One region of the Pantoea sp. X-Soil-TKNS-1279 genome, then DNA from elsewhere that is predicted to be linked to it. Evidence: predicted binding sites of a transcription regulator. Region 1 holds the regulator's gene; the other holds the start of a gene.
What was found. Region 1 encodes PurR, which represses purine synthesis genes. Its sites were predicted from a motif close to CANGCAAACGTTTGCNTG; they were not measured.
Positions count from the first base shown of each region.

Region 1 (4,156 bases):
GCACTGGCGACCACAATCGGATAGATAGCCCCATTTGCCAGCGCCATACCACAGAACGGCAACAGCAATGCCCACAGCGCGGGGGCGGAAAGCTGCGCAACCGCAAACAGGCTAAGAATGCTCAGGCTGTAGATCACCAGTAACCACGGCAGCAGTTGTTTCCCCTGAAAACGATTCAGCAGCGCGCGGCAGCCAAATCCACCGATCAGGAAGGCGATAGTTTGCGGCACATAACTCAGGCCAATATCTGCCGGTGATAAACCGGCATCGGCGAGGATAAAGGGCGAGCCGGTCAACCAGGCAAAAAAGCTGGCGGAACAGGCAGAGTAGATCAATACGTTGCCGCTATAAGTACGCGATACCAGCAGCGTCAGCCAGCCAGGCTGCGGCGCTCGCGTGGTGTCGGCTCGTACGGGATTCGCCAGACGCAGGGTGCCAATAAGCAACACCAGGGTTATCAGTGTCAGCAGCAGAAAGATACTACGCCAGTGAAAATGGCCCATCAGCCAGGCACCGAGTAACGGGGCGAGCGCCGGAGACAAGGCGACCAGCGGCATAATGGTTGCAAAAACTTTGTTGGCCTGATTTTGCGGATAACGATCCACCACCAGCGCCTGCCAGCTAACGGCGGCAGCGCAAACACCCAGCGCCTGCACAAAGCGCAGCGCCAGCATCAAACGGACGTCGCTCACCCACAACATGCCCAGACAACCCAGGGCAAAAATCGCTAATCCCGCCAGCAGAACCGGTTTACGTCCGAAGCGATCTGACAGCGGTCCCCAGAAGACCTGCGCACAGGCAAAACCACCAAGGAACAGACTCAGACTGGCGCTGATGGTACCGGGGGCGGTAGCAAAATCCTGCTGCATGGCACCGAATGCCGGCAGATACATATCCGTAGCAAGAAAGCCCAGCATGCTGAGTAAAGCAAGATAAGGCAGAAATCCTTTTGATGACAACATGGTAATTCTCTTTAGACAGGTAAACGCGGAGGAGTGTAAAAGCGTGCGCCAGGTTTTGTGAAACGCTAATATTTGCGCGGTGCTATCAAAAAATTTGCAGGCAAAAATATGTGGTCTGAATATGCGCTTGAAGTGGTAGATGCGGTGGCCCGCAGCGGTAGTTTTAGTGCGGCAGCACAAGAGTTACATCGGGTGCCTTCTGCCATCAGCTACACGGTACGGCAGCTCGAAACCTGGCTGGCGGTGCCGTTGTTCGAACGTCAGCATCGGGAAGTGGTGCTGACGGCAGCCGGGGAGCATTTTGTCCGGGAAGGGCGTAGTGTTATCAAAAAAATGCTGGCGACGAGGCGGCAGTGCCAGCAGTTGGCAAATGGCTGGCGTGGTCAGCTGAGTATCGCGGTGGATTGCATCGTTAAACCTCATCGCACCCGACAACTGGTGAAGGATTTCTACCGCCACTTTCCCGACATGGAGCTGATTATCAGTTATGAAGTGTTTAATGGTGTATGGGATGCACTGGCCGATGGGCGGGTCGACGTAGCGATTGGGGCCACTCAGGCGATCCCGGTCGGTGGGCGTTTCGCCTTTCAGGATATGGGCGCGTTGAACTGGCGCTGCGTGGTCAGCCCCGATCATCCGTTGGCAAAAAGTACCTTGTTGGATGACGAAACGTTGCGGGCCTGGCCTTCTCTGGTGCTGGAAGACACTTCACGGGCGTTGCCGCGGCGCATGACCTGGACGTTAGATAATCAACGCCGGCTGGTGGTGCCGGAATGGGAAACCGGCGTTGACTGCCTGCTGGCGGGACTCTGCGTAGGGATGGTGCCGGGCCATTTAGCCCGGCCATTGCTGGATAGCGGAGCATTAACCGAGTTACCGTTACCCACGCCGTTCCCGGAGAGCCCATGCTGTGTCAGTTGGTCGGAACTACGGAACTCGCCGGCTCTGGGTTGGTTGCTGAGTTATCTCGGCGATGCCGAAACGCTCAACCATGAATGGTTGAGCGAAACGGAAACTTAGCGGCGGTAGTCGCGGAACGGGCCGTCAGCGACTGAACGGCGTTCAATCAGCGTTGGCTGAACTTCGATGGTCTGCGGCTCTTCACGTTTGCTGGTGATACGATCCAGCAGCATTTCCAACGCTTTTTCGCCTAACTGAGCTTTAGGTTGATGAACAGTGGTCAGCGCCGGCGTGAAATAACGCGCGTTGCGCACGTTGTCATAGCCGATCACTGAGATATCCTGCGGGACCCGCAGACCCATTTCATCCGCAGCACAGATCGCGCCCATCGCCATGATATCGCCACCGCAGAACACAGCAGTCGGGCGTTGCTTCTGATTGAGGATCTGCTGCATCGCCTGATATCCGGATTCCGGTTCAAAATCGCCCTGCACAATCCACTCGGGCCGCACGGTGATGCCTGCCTCATTCAGCGCCTGCATGAAACCGGCATGGCGGCCACCGCCGGTGTTGCGCTCCATTTGTCCGGGGATGGCACCAATGTCACGATGACCGCGTTCAATCAGGTAACGCCCGGCGAGATAGCCACCCTGAAACGCATTGTCCTGCACCGTATCGGTAAAATCGCCACGCGATGCGCCCCAGTCCATCACCACCATCGGGATATTACGGTTCTCTTCCAGCATGGTCAGCAGGTCGTCAGGGTATTCTGAACACATCACCAACAGGCCATCGACACGCTTCTGCGCCATCATCGACAGATATGCGCGCTGTTTTTGCAGGTCGTTATGCGCATTGCCCAGGATTAGCGTGTAGCCGCGATCGAAACAGTGGTTTTCCACCGCCTCGATTATCTCGGCAAAATAGGGGGCTTCACTGGAGGTGGCCAGCAGCCCCAGCGTTTTGGTGTGGTTGACTTTCAGGCTGCGCGCCACGGCGCTGGGCGAGTAATGCAGCTCTTTGATCGCTTCCCATACGGCGTTACGCGTCTCTTCCGCGACAAAACGCGTCTTGTTGATGACATGCGAAACCGTGGTGGTGGAGACACCGGCGCGTTTCGCCACATCTTTAATTGTTGCCATGAAAATGGTACTCCCGGGCTTATCGCAACTAACTGATAAGTATATTGTTAAACGTTTGCGTCTGCTAATGGTTTTGCGCCCCGATTTTCGGGGCGAATGGCGAAGAAAAAGACATTAACACCTGGTCAATAACGCTTTAACTTGCCGCAAACACAGCGTGCGCAAAATCTGTTGCGCAACGAAAGGCGGCGATTCTAGCAAGCTGGCGCGGATAAGACGAGATTTTTGCCGGAGGCTGTGAGAAAATTACGATAACCCTTCATTTATTGTGACTAAGGAGTTGTGATGAGTACAGACCTGAAACTGGCGCTGTTTACCACTGTGGGCGCGCTACTAATGATTATCGTGTTCAGCTTCACCGCGATCCTTCATTAATAAAAAAGCCGGACCTGAAAATCAGGGTCCGGCTTCTTGTTTTATCGGGTATCGGGCGTTTTTTAGCGGATAGTTTTGGGGGTCATCATACGGCGTGCCCCGACGTAGTGTTTCAGCCAGTAATCCTCACCCAATGCACTGATTTGAATATCTTTACCGGTACGAGGCGACTGGATAAATTTGCCATTACCAAGATAAACACCGACATGATCGGCAGTGCCGCGATTATTGATGCGGAAGAACACCAAATCCCCTTTCTCCAGCATATCGCGCTTAATCGGTGCCGCATCACGCAGGTGATACATTTCGTTGGCAGTGCGCGGGAATTTATATTTGACCAGGTCTTTATAGGCGTACCACACCAGACCGCTGCAATCGAAACCGGTATGCGGTGAAGTGCCACCCCATTGGTATGGTTTACCAATCTGCCCCATCAGCTTGTTCATCGCGGTTTCGCGTGCTTTCTGATAGCGCTGACGGTGAGAATTGCTCATCTTGATGGTGGTCAAATCGCGGTCATCGTCCTGCTTCGCGCTTCTCTTCGCCAGACGTTGGTGACCATATTTTTTTGACGGTGATTTCAGCAGGGCTTTCTTGCTGCGGGTTTTATGCAGCGCCGTTTCCATTTTCGGCTGTTTTTTCAGCTTTAGCTTCTGAACACTGGTAGCAAGACGGGATTTTTTGGTGCTGGTTTTTACCGGACGTCGCTTGCGACGCTCATCTTCGCGCGCACTTTTTTTCTCAGCGTTATGCAAACTGGCATTGATGGGCGCATGC
Region 1 is NZ_AP035948.1:1,960,434-1,964,589, forward strand. Features, by position in the region: gene punC (purine nucleoside transporter PunC) at 1-962, opposite strand, end outside; gene punR (DNA-binding transcriptional activator PunR) at 1,071-1,982, shown strand; gene purR (HTH-type transcriptional repressor PurR) at 1,979-3,004, opposite strand; gene cydH (cytochrome bd-I oxidase subunit CydH) at 3,290-3,379, shown strand; gene AC6I8N_RS09330 (C40 family peptidase) at 3,442-4,156, opposite strand, start outside.

Region 2 (4,156 bases), 1.6 Mb from region 1:
CCGCTACCCGCGTGCGTGGTGCACAGCGTGAACAAGTCGCGCTGGCGGATTTACGCCCCGGCGATGTCATTGAAGTGGCTGCGGGTGGCCGTTTGCCTGCCGATGGCGAGTTACTTGCCAGCGCGGCCAGCTTTGACGAAAGCGCATTGACCGGCGAATCGTTGCCGGTAGCACGCCAACCCGGTGAGACAGTGATGGCCGGAGCCACCAGCGTCGACCGTCTGGTAACGCTACAAGTGATCTCGGAACCCGGCCACAGCGCTATTGATCGTATCCTGCAACTGATCGAGGAATCAGAAAGCCACCGCGCACCGATCGAACGTTTTATCGATCGCTTTAGCCGCCTTTACACCCCGGCGATTATGTTGCTGGCGGTGCTGGTGATGACGTTGCCGCCGCTGTTGGGTGGCGCTGACTGGCTGTCATGGATTTACAAAGGTTTGACGCTGCTGCTGATTGGGTGCCCCTGTGCACTGGTGATCTCTACCCCGGCAGCCATTACCTCTGGGCTGGCTGCTGCGGCACGTCAGGGAGCGCTGATTAAAGGGGGAGCCGCGCTGGAAAGACTCAGCCGCGTCACCATCATGGCGTTTGATAAAACCGGCACCCTGACCGAGGGTAAGCCGCAGGTGACCGACGTGGTACCCTTTGGTGACGCCCAACCTGAAACCTTGCTAACATCAGGCGCAGCGGTAGAACTTGGCTCCAGTCACCCATTGGCAATGGCGATCGTCGCGGAAGCCAGCCGTCGCCAGCTTTCCCTGCCTGAGGCCCGCGATCAGCGCACGTTGCCCGGTGGCGGCATTGCAGCGCAGATTGCGAGCATCAGCTATCAATTGCTGGCCCCGCGCGAAGTGAAAAACCTGCTTGAGGATCAGCAGCAAACCATCGCGCAGCTTGAAGCCGAAGGAAAAACCGTGGTGGTGCTGTTGCAGGATGCCCGCCCGCTGGGTGTGCTGGCGTTGCAGGATAAGTTACGAAGCGAGGCCGCGAGCGCCGTAGCGGCGCTACAACAACTCGATGTCAGCAGCCTGATGCTAACCGGTGATAATCCGCGTGCCGCCGCCGCCATCGCCGCAGACCTGGGGATTGATTATCGCGCGGGCCTGCTGCCTGCTGATAAGGTTGCCGCGGTACGCGATCTGGATGCACAACAATCGCTGGCAATGATTGGCGATGGCATCAATGATGCCCCGGCGATGAAAGCCGCTACCATAGGGATTGCGATGGGCAGCGGCACCGATGTTGCACTGGAAGCAGCCGATGCGGCCCTGACGCAAAACCGGCTGGCGATTCTGCCGCGCACCGTGGCGCTGGCACGCCGTACCCGCCGCATTATCCGTCAGAATATCGCGCTGGCGCTGGGGCTGAAGGCCTTGTTCCTCATCACCACGCTACTCGGCATTACCGGCTTGTGGCTGGCAGTGCTGGCGGATTCCGGTGCCACCGCGTTGGTGACTGCCAATGCGCTGCGGTTGCTGCGTTCACGTTAAGCTGCGCGCGGATGCCCTCAGGCGTCCGCGCCTTTCTGGATCAGGTACTGATACGGCAGGCTTTCCGTCTGCTGTGCCAGCAACGTATGCTCCATAAAACGGCAAAAGCCGGGAATATCACGCGTGGTCGCCGGATCGTCGGCGATAATCAGCAGGGTTTCACCCGCCTGCATCTGGCGCACGGTTTTGCGCACCATCATCACCGGCTCCGGACAGCGCAGGCCAAGGGCATCCAGGGTGTGGTCCGGCGCGGAAAAGGGATCGCTCATGATTCTCTGTCTGTTTTCAAGGGAGGGCGCTCATTCTAGCGCGCTAAATCATCAGCGCAAGGCGATAACGATTGCGTTAATATTAACCATTGCATAAATCGCACAACGCGATAAGATGCCGCCGATTTTTTATTAACCACCGCAGCAAACTGCGGTACTGGGTTCCCTCACCCCAACACTAAAAAGGCTCAACATGATCGCTTTTTCTCCGCGTCAGCGCATGCATGCGCTGTTCTGGCTGTCGCTGTTTCATCTGCTGGTGATCACTTCCAGTAACTATCTGGTGCAGTTGCCGGTGGCCATTTTTGGCTTCCACACCACCTGGGGTGCGTTCAGCTTTCCGTTTATTTTCCTCGCGACCGATCTCACCGTGCGTATTTTTGGCGCGCCACTGGCGCGACGCATTATTCTGGCGGTGATGGTGCCGGCGTTGTTTATCTCTTACATCGTCTCCTGCGTGTTTTATCAGGGCGAATGGCAGGGTTGGGCGTCATTGGAGCAAGTGAACCTGTTCGTGGCCCGAATCGCCAGTGCCAGCTTTATGGCCTATGCATTGGGACAGATTCTGGATGTGCATGTATTTAACCGTCTGCGTCGTCTGCCGCAGTGGTGGATTGCACCCGGCGCAGCCATGTTCCTCGGTAATATCAGCGATACGCTGGCGTTCTTCTTTATCGCCTTCTACAAAAGTCCGGACCCGTTTATGGCTCAGCACTGGGTGGAAATCGCGCTGGTGGATTACAGCTTCAAAGTAATGATCTGCATGCTTTTCTTCCTGCCAGCCTATGGCGTACTGCTGAACGCAACCCTGAAGCGTCTGGCTGAGCGTTCGGCCCAGCGTCAGCTCAATTTCGGTTAATTCTACGTAGTACCCTCGCCGCACCCACGCTAAGATTTCCTGACAAACCGGCGGTTGCTTTTGACCGCCGATTCCGATTTGATAATCGCGGACTGGAATCTTGTTATAGGGAAAAGAATGCGTAACTTAGTGAAATATGCGGGCATTGGCCTGCTGGTGCTTGGCCTCGCGGCCTGTGACCAGAAAAAAGATGACGCGGCAGCGGCGGACAACGGCGCCACTGCCAGCCAGTCAACCCAGACGGTGAGTCTGCTGGATGGCAAACTGAGCTTTACCCTGCCTGCGGGGATGTCGGATAAGAGCGGCAAATTGGGTACAGAATCCACCAACATGCATGTCTACGCCGATCAAACCGGTGCGCGCGCGATTATCGTGATTGCCGGTGACCCAACCAATGAAGCGCTGGATTCTCTCTCCCAGCGTCTGGAACAGCAGCAACGCAACCGCGATCCGCAGTTGCAGGTGGTATCGAACAAAGCGGTAACGCTGAGCGATCAACCGGCCCAGCAGCTGGATACGGTGATTTCTGCCAACCACCAGACCTCCTGGTCTTCGGTGATTCTGGCGAAGGTCGATGGCAAACTGCTGACCCTGCAAATTACCCTGCCAGCGGATAATCAGCAGCAGGCGCAGAGCGATGCCGACAGCATCGTGAAAAGCATCACGCTGAAATAGTTTTTGCGGCCTGGTGCCCTCACCCCGGCCCTCTCCCGCAAGACGGGAGAGGGTGGCGTCCAGCCTTCGTTACAATCTCACTGGCGAAATATGCCAGATCTCATCGGCATACTCCTGAATGGTACGATCCGCCGAAAAATAGCCCATATTAGCGATATTCAGCGCCGCACGTCGTTGCCACTCATCTGGCTGACGATAGAGTTTGTCCACCTTATCCTGGGTATCCACATAGCTGCGATAATCTGCCAGCAATTGATAGTGGTCGCCAAAGTTCACCAGCGCATCGAACAGATTACGATAGCGACCCGGATCTTGCGGGCTAAACAGACCACTGGCAATCTGCGTCAGCGCCTGATGCAGCTCCTCATCCTCTTCGTAGTATTTACGTGGGTTGTAGCCATCTTTGCGCAACTGCTCGACCTGCGGCGTGGTGTTACCGAAGATAAAGATATTCTCCGCACCGACATGTTCGCGCATCTCGACGTTGGCCCCATCCAGCGTACCAATCGTTAACGCGCCGTTGAGCGCAAACTTCATATTACTGGTGCCGGAAGCCTCCGTACCCGCCGTGGAGATCTGCTCGGAGAGATCCGCCGCCGGAATAATGATCTGCGCCAGGCTAACCCCGTAGTTAGGGATAAACACCACCTTCAGCTTGTTTTTCACCTGCGGATCGTTGTTGATCACCTTCGCTACATCGTTGATCAGATGAATGATGTGCTTCGCCATGTAATAGGCGGAGGCCGCTTTACCGGCAAAAATATTCACCCGAGGTACCCAATCTGCATCGGGATCGGCCTTGATGCGGTTGTAGCGGGTGATAACGTGCAACACGTTCAGCAGCTGGCGTTTGTACTCAT
Region 2 is NZ_AP035948.1:340,797-344,952, reverse strand. Features, by position in the region: gene AC6I8N_RS01530 (zinc/cadmium/mercury/lead-transporting ATPase) at 1-1,493, shown strand, start outside; gene tusA (sulfurtransferase TusA) at 1,511-1,762, opposite strand; gene AC6I8N_RS01520 (7-cyano-7-deazaguanine/7-aminomethyl-7-deazaguanine transporter) at 1,956-2,621, shown strand; gene AC6I8N_RS01515 (DcrB family lipoprotein) at 2,739-3,296, shown strand; gene glgP (glycogen phosphorylase) at 3,366-4,156, opposite strand, start outside.
Region 2: the regulator PurR is predicted to act here: its motif matches at 1,823-1,840, upstream of tusA (sulfurtransferase TusA).